2 regions of the Peribacillus sp. YIM B13481 genome follow, and region 2 is predicted to be linked to the other one. Evidence: riboswitches for the same ligand, from Rfam matches in the RefSeq annotation. Region 2 holds a riboswitch; the other holds the start of a gene.
What was found. A riboswitch is a leader RNA that binds a small molecule or an ion and turns the genes downstream of it on or off. The one in region 2 is predicted to bind cobalamin.

Region 1: linked by a shared signal. The riboswitch ahead of ACFX4X_RS06205 (ribonucleoside-diphosphate reductase subunit alpha) and the one ahead of metE (5-methyltetrahydropteroyltriglutamate--homocysteine S-methyltransferase) in region 2 are both predicted to bind cobalamin.

The regions. Positions count from the first base shown of each region.
Region 1 is NZ_JBHZPE010000006.1:72,124-76,342, forward strand. It holds gene ACFX4X_RS06205 (ribonucleoside-diphosphate reductase subunit alpha) at 10-2,307, opposite strand; cobalamin riboswitch at 2,447-2,628, opposite strand; gene ACFX4X_RS06210 (manganese-dependent inorganic pyrophosphatase) at 2,922-3,851, shown strand; gene ACFX4X_RS06215 (hypothetical protein) at 3,950-4,096, opposite strand; gene ACFX4X_RS06220 (SulP family inorganic anion transporter) at 4,182-4,219, opposite strand, start outside.
Region 2 is NZ_JBHZPE010000030.1:4,046-8,264, reverse strand. It holds gene metE (5-methyltetrahydropteroyltriglutamate--homocysteine S-methyltransferase) at 1-2,088, opposite strand, end outside; cobalamin riboswitch at 2,234-2,425, opposite strand; gene ACFX4X_RS16560 (potassium channel family protein) at 2,685-3,101, shown strand; gene bcp (thioredoxin-dependent thiol peroxidase) at 3,164-3,634, shown strand; gene ACFX4X_RS16550 (aminopeptidase) at 3,646-4,219, shown strand, end outside.

The DNA of each region.
Region 1 (4,219 bases), on a different contig from region 2:
TGATCGTCGTTAACTAGAACAGCTTTCGCAGGCATTGTCATATTCGGAAGAAGTCGAACGAACATAATACGTTGATTTCAACCCGGATTCCCACGCCGTTAAATGGATATCCAATAGGACCTTCGCTTTGATTGTGTTGTGTACATACAGATTAAAGCTGATTGCTTGGTCAATATGGCGTTGGCGGGCTGCATTTTGCCTGATGCTCTCCAGTTGGTCCAAATTAAAGCGGGTCTTTTTATAATATTCATACGTATTTGGCGTCAATCCTGGTGCGGTCACCTTGAATTTGAAGTTTTTCTTTTCCTCGTAAAATTCAATTTCATACAAAGGATCGATTCCATCCGTTGAATTACCGATTTTAGCAGTCGATGAATTGGGGGCAATAGCCATTAAATATCCATTACGGGTACCGTGCTCCTGCACATCTGCTTTTAAATCCATCCATTTTTGATCTGTATAGTCACGAAGTTCGAAATATTCCCCTGTATGCCAATCCGATCCTTCGAAATATGGGTATGATCCTTTTTCCTTGGCCAACTCGTTGGATGCTTTGATTGTTAAGTAAGCGATCTTTTCGTATAAAGCATCGGCATAGTGAACAGCCTCATCCGATTCCCAATAAATATTCTGAGTGGCAAGTAAATGATGCCATCCAAACGTTCCTAGACCAATTGCCCGGTAACGTTTGTTCGAGATGGATGCTTGCTTGACCGGAAGATTATTGACATCAATGACGTTATCCAGCATCCGGACCTGAATGGGAATTAACCTCTCCAAAACATCGCTGCTCACCGCACGGGGCAAGTTAATGGATGATAGGTTGCAGACAACGAAATCGCCGCTTTTACGGACCACAACGACATCTCCATCTTCTGTTTCATATTCATCCGTAATCGTCGAAGGGCTTAAGTTTTGAGCAATCTCCGTACAAAGGTTAGAACAGTAAATCATGCCTTTATGTTTATTCGGATTCTTCCGGTTCACTTCATCGCGGTAGAACATATATGGTACGCCTTCTTCTAATTGAGAAATCATGATGCTTTTCATGATGTCCATCGCATTGATTTTTTCAAAGCTATAGTTTGGAAGTGTACCGTTTTCTGCGGCCTCGACAGCAAGTGCATAATGATTCCTGAAGCTTCCTTCGCCTTTCTTCTCGTCATAAAGATCTTCAAGTGAGAATCCAAGGGTTTGCTTGACGGTGTGTGGATCGAAAAGATACCATTCTTTTCTGTCGCGTACAGCCTCCATGAACAAATCAGGAATACATACACCTGTAAAAATATCATGGGCTTTTAATCTGTCATCCCCGTTTTGCGTCTTCAAATCAAGAAAGCTCATAATATCTTTATGCCAGGCATCCAAGTAAATCGCGATGGCACCTTTACGTTGCCCCAATTGATCGACACTGACAGCTGTCTGGTTGAATAGCCGGATCCAGGGAGTCGTGCCGGAACTGTTTCCAGAGAAACCTCGGATATCAGAACCAAGCGAACGAATCTTACCAACGTAAAGACCTACACCGCCGCCGAATTTTGATACTTTTGCAGCATCGTAGTTAGATAGATAGATGCCGTCAATGGAATCTTCAATTGCGTCGATAAAACAAGAGCTTAACTGTCCATGCGTTTTACCTGCATTGGATAGAGTAGGCGTCGCAACAGTCATATAAAGGTTGGACATGGCCCAGTAAGCTTCTTTTATTAGTTGAAGACGATGCTCCGTTTTTTCCATTCGCATGATTTCCATCGCGATGATCATGAAGCGCTCTTGAGGCAGTTCGTAGACCTTGTCTTTTTTTGGGCGGGCTAGGTAGCGATCGTTTAATAAGTAGATGCCTATGTAAGAAAATAATTTATCCTTTTCCGGGTCGATCACCGAACCCAATTCCTCAATTTCTGCTTTCGTATAAGAAGCTAGCAGTTCTGATTTATAAATGGGATAACGCTGGCCTTCTGAAAGTTGCGAGAGTTCCGTGATCAGTTCATAGAATGGGCCATAACTCATGCCTTCATAACCTCGATTTGCCTGTGCATCCCTATACATCGTATTCAATAGTTCTGCTGCAGCAACGAACGTCCAATCGGGAGCATCTATATCCACACTTTCAAGAGCGAGCTGAATCAGTTTTTTTGATGCCTGTTCATCGGTTGAGTCACTTTTGCGATCAAGCCATTTTATAAAACGCTTTTTGAACTTTTCCATATCGAGACGGCCTTCGAATTCCTTTGATAACATCTCAAGCTGGATTGAATTCGTTTCGGTGTCATTTTCGCTTATGGTAGAGTTATATGTTTGAGTCATTAATAATCCTCCTTGTAAACTTCCGCTAAAATAAAAAAACCGCCCAAATGGATTGAGCGGATCAAACGATAGAATAAAAGAACCATGAAAAAATAGCCATTATACTATCGTTTCATCATCTCAATCCCCGAAGAATAAGAAACATGAAAAAATCAAGGCAGGTCTCCTGACTCATGATCATCCTACTTTGAGTCCTTCCCGTATAGAGAGAGCTATACAGTGGTTTCTCATTTCGTCACATTTACAGTTGCGGGGACAGTTCCGGGTTTACACCGGATTCCCTTTTCAGCCATCACTGGCACCTTTGATTATAAAATATTCTATATATAGTTATTAGTATTGTTTGTGTAATCAATATCTAGTATTTCTGCTTATATTATCGTAAGCCATATACGATGATAATTCAACTAATATATTTGAGAAAAACCAACCCTTATCTATTGACAAAGTGAAGGTAGAGGGATTGAGAATGAAAGATTTTATTGGGGAATGGGTAATTCGAGCACTGAATTTACGGGATTTTGTGTTAAAATAAAGTGTATAGTAAAGGTGGGTCTCCCTTATTGCGATGAGGGGATTCGCGGAAAAATATTTATGAAAAAGGGGTTAAAATCTTGGAAAAAGTATTAGTTTTTGGACATAAAAACCCGGATACAGACACAATCTGTTCAGCAATCGCTTATGCAGATCTTAAAAAGCAACTAGGTATCAACGCTGAACCAGTTCGTCTGGGTGAAGTGAATGGTGAAACTCAATATGCGTTGGACCAATTCAAATTCGAAGCTCCCCGCCTTGTGGAAAAAGTGGCAGGGGAAGCGGATGGCGTGATCCTGGTCGACCACAACGAACGCCAGCAAAGTGCAGAAGATATTGACCAAGTCCGTGTGTTGGAAGTTATTGACCATCACCGTATCGCTAACTTTGAAACAAGCGATCCTTTATATTACCGTGCGGAGCCAGTTGGCTGTACGGCAACCATTTTAAATAAAATCTATAAAGAAAACGGCATTGAAGTCCCTAAAACGATCGCCGGACTTATGCTATCTGCCATAATTTCCGATTCTTTATTGTTCAAATCCCCGACATGCACAGAGCAAGACGTTGCAGCAGCTATGGAACTGGCTGATATTGCGGGAGTAAACGCTGAAACATATGGCTTGGAAATGTTGAAGGCGGGAGCTGACTTGAGCGACAAGACGATTGCCCAGCTAATCACTCTTGATGCAAAAGAATTCTCCATGGGAATGGCTAAAGTTGAGATAGCTCAGGTCAATGCTGTAGATCCGAACGAAGTTCTTGCTAAGCAAGCTGAAATAGAAGCAGCCATTGAATCGGTCATCGCTGTGAAGGAATTGGATTTATTCCTATTCGTCGTAACGGATATCTTGACCAATGATTCTGTGGCCTTGGCTCTTGGAAAAGCGGCTGATGCAGTGGAAAAGGCATATGACGTTTCATTAAACAATAACATTGCCGTCTTAGAGGGCGTTGTATCGCGTAAAAAACAAATCGTTCCGGTTTTAACGGACGTATTCAGTAAATAATATTGGAAAAGGGGTGCCCATTTAATACTTTGGGGCCCCTTTTCTGTACATCAAAAAAAGACTCAACCATCCATTTAAAGGTGTTTGAGTCTTTTTTTTTAATTTAAGGTTTCCTTTTCTTTTTCATAGGCGATGACAATCAGTTCTTTATTGGCTTCCTCGCCAAGTTTGCTTTCAAAGCTTTTCAGTTCATTCAATAAATCTGGTGACAGATTCGCTGCTGTATAATCCTGATCGGATGTCATGCTTTTCGCTCCTTTCAAAAGGAAATATTTCATGTTATCTATTTTGTCGGTTTGAAAAGTTTCTATTCAGCAGAATTATACTTTTTCAAGATATTTTACTTTCTGAGGTGGCGAGTTTTTCAA
Region 2 (4,219 bases):
ACCAAGGCCAATACCTTTTTCGTATGTTCTTTCCTCGAATGCGGAAGCAAGCTCTCCGTGGCTACGGGATGTTTCGATGGAAATTACATCGGCATCAAGGGAGGAGATGACATCCATGAAACTGTTGAAGTCGCAATAGCACATATGCGTGTGAATTTGGGTTGTATCCTCGACGCTTGATGTGGATATCAAGAACGAATTAACAGCCCAGTTCAAATACTCATCGCGATCGGTTTTTTTCAATGGCAGACCTTCCCTAAGTGCAGGCTCATCAACTTGGATCATTTTGATTCCAGCCGATTCCAATGCAATGACTTCTTTTTCCAAAGCAAGTGCCAGTTGGTAGCAAACATTCTCCCTGGAAATATCATCACGGACAAATGACCAGTTCAAAATCGTGACAGGACCTGTTAGCATTCCCTTTACCGTCTTGTTCGTCAGTGATTGTGCGTATACACTTTCCCTGACTGTCATCGGTTCGATGAAATCGATGTCACCGTAGATGACTGGTGGTTTCACGCAGCGAGACCCATAGGATTGTACCCAGCCCTTTTCTAGAAAGACGAATCCGCCTAACTTATGGCCGAAGTATTCAACCATATCCGTCCGTTCGAATTCCCCGTGTACAAGAACATCCAAGCCGATTTCTTCTTGGATATCAATCCACCTGCCGATTTCTTCGTTAACGAATGTTTCATATTGCGAAGCGGTCCATTCTCCTCTTTTGAATTTCCCACGTGCTTGTTTAACTTCAAATGTCTGTGGAAAGCTGCCGATCGTAGTCGAAGGAAGAAAAGGCAATTTGAAAAATTCCTGTTGTTTTTGGTAACGTTCTTTAAATGGAAGCTGACGGCCGACGTTCCTGGTTTTAACCTTTTCGACATTGGATTGTACATTCCCATGATTCCGTGCATTTGAACTTGCTAACGTTTGAACCGTAAATTTATTAGCATCGACTTTTTCGGCGATTGCTTCAAAGCCTAGATTATTCCCTTTGACCAAGAGTATGATTTCCTCAAGTTTCTCATCAGCGAAAGCGAGAGCCTCTTTCACTTCTTTTGAAAGGGCGGTTTCATTACGAACGGTCACTGGGACATGAAGCAGGGAACAAGAGGGCTGAAGCCAGATTTGGTCTTCGGCTACCTTTTTCTTAAGAGTCTCGATCAATTGGATTTTTTTCGATAAATCAGATAGCCAAATGTTTTTTCCGTCAATCACACCTGCAGCAAGCACTTTGTCCTTCGGGAAACCGAATGCTTCAAGATTACTTAGATTCTTCCCTTTATCATGTACAAAATCAAGACCGATTCCTTGGACTTGTAATTCGATGACTTCTTGGTAATGCTCCACGGCATCAAAGTATGTTTGTAGCATGATGTTCAGGTTTGGTGCTGCTTCATTCAGTTTTTCATAGAGGTAAGTAACAGTTTGCATATCATCTTTGGAAATGGATGAAACAAGAGAAGGTTCGTCCATTTGAACCCACTTCACGCCTTCTTGCTCCAACTCTTGCAGGATTTGCGTGTATAGGGGAAGCAGGCTCAGGATGATGCCAGGGATATCTTTTTTATTGAAGCCTTTGGAAAGGGAGATGAAAGTATAAGGTCCAATCAACACGGGTTTGGTTTCAATCCCTAGCTTTTCCTTGGCCTCCCGATATGCTGCAAGTGGTTTATTTTCTGTTAAAGTCAGCTGTGACAGGCTTAATTCAGGGACAATATAGTGATAGTTCGTATTGAACCATTTCGTCATTTCGGAAGCGACTTCATCATTGTTTCCGCGGGCCATTGAATAATAAACGGAAAGGGGAACGCATCCGCCTTCATAGGCTGAATAACGTTCAGGAACAAGACCGAACATGACGGACATATCCAGCATTTGATCATATAAAGTGAAGTCGTTGGCAGGAATGATATCAATGCCTCGTTTCTTCTGTTTTTGTAAGTTGCCTAAACGGATGGCTTTTAGTTGTGCCGTAAATTCTGCTTCATCGATTTTACCGGACCAGTAAGCTTCTAATGTACGTTTCCATTCACGATCTTCCCCGATTCGCGGGTAACCCAAACTACTGCTTTTCAAAATTCCCATCCTCCTACATTCATTTGATTGAACAATAAAAAAGCATCCCTAACCGTCAAAAGAGAAAGTTAGAAATGCTTAAAATAAAGAGGCATGCAGAATGCCCCTTACAATTATAAGGTCCCTAACACCTCCCTATCTCCCGTAGGTTAAAACAGTGTTGTCGAAATAGGCAGGTCTCCTGACTTAGGGAATATCATTAGCGACGGGCCTTCCCGATCCGTTGATCAGTGGCATATTGGATGGCGCTAACATTCCCATTACAGTGGCGGGACCGTGCCGGAATTACACCGGGCTTCCCTTTTAATCCTAATGAAAATTAGGAACCTATTTCCACATATGAAATTTCACAAAACCTGCTGGGTAAACTGATTGCAGGTGGTGAATATTTATAAAATAAAAATTATTATAAATATTTAGACAACCTTAACATATCCGACTAAAAGGGTCAACATGAAAAAGATTCGGGATAAGGTCCCAAATTCCTGACAAATGCGTTTAGGATGTGTTAGTGATAAGGATAAAGTCTGTCCCTAAGAAAGAATATATTGTTTGGACAGGGAGTATGTATAGAGGGAGTGGCGTTTTGAAATGGGGCGTGGGGGATGACTTTCTACATCTTGATTGCAGGAATCATTTTTTGCATGGTGATGAGCATTCGTACCTTATTTCTTGTTGAGTCGGGAGGAAAGAAGTTTTCTCTGGAGGATATGCTGTGGCTTGGCAATTTATATGCGACGATATTAGTTGGATTTGCACTGATTTATTTATTATACGAGCTTCAGAATCATTCAGTGATTCTTGATATGGGCAATCGTTTGGACGGCAGTTTTTACGAGCAACTGAAGACTTCTTTTTATTTTAGTGCGATGACGATGTTTTCTGTAGGGTATGGGGATATAGCCCCGATAGGCGTAGGCAGGATGATTGCGACAATCCAGGCATTCATCGGCTATACGCTCCCGGCCGCGTTTGTAATTCGGACGGTGATTGATTTAGATCAGGAAAGAAGGAATAAATGAAAGTTGTATTTCTTTCGATTATTGGGTACTCTTACCATAATGAAAGAAATGGAGGGTTCAATATGACTGTTAAAATTGGAGAAAAAGCACCTGATTTTCAACTCCCAGCAAACAATGGTGAAATGGTTTCCCTATCGGATTTTACGGGGAAATACATTGTTTTATATTTTTATCCAAAAGACATGACGCCAGGATGCACGACGGAGGCCTGTGATTTCCGGGACCACAATGAGCAATTTGAGGGATTGGACGCTGTCATCATTGGTATCAGCCCAGACCCAGCGGCACGACATGAAAAATTCATCGAAAAACATGGATTGCCTTTTCTGCTGCTAGCTGACGAAAATCATGAAGCTGCTGAATCATTTGATGTGTGGCAATTGAAAAAGAACTTCGGCAAGGAGTATATGGGCATTGAACGTTCAACATTCCTGATTGATAAGGCAGGTAAGATAGTCAAAGAATGGCGTAAGGTAAAAGTAAAAGGCCACGTCGAAGAAGCTCTTGAAACTCTTCGCGACCTCAAAAAATAAGGGACAGGCAAATGAAGGATGAGCGAATAACGAAGCTTGCTGCCAGGCTGATTCATCATTCGATACAATTAAAGCCAAAAGAGAGAATCCTTATTCGGGGCCATATCAACACGAAACCATTATTGAAAGAGCTGATTGATGAAACATACAGAGTGGGTGCTTATCCATATGTAGAACTTGAAGACGATGAGATAAGCCGGCATCTATTACAAGGGAATGTGAAGGAACAACTTGACACATCATCGCAATGGGCTCTGAAGAAATATACGGATATCGATGCGGTCATCATCATCACCGGTGAAGAAAACGATGTGGAAATGACTGATGTTCTCCTCGAAAGGCACCGTCTTCAAGGGGAGGCTATGAATTCTCCAACTCTTTTTTATGTGAACAACCGACGTTGGGTCTTGCTTAATTATCCCACCAACACATCAGCGCAAAAAGCCGGCATGACTTTCGACAGGTATCAAGACTTCCTTTTGAACGTATGCACAATGGATTATGGGAAAATGGAGGCGGCATTAAAACCGTTAAAACTATTGATGGAACGGACTGACAAAGTCAGGATCGTTTCACCAGGGACAG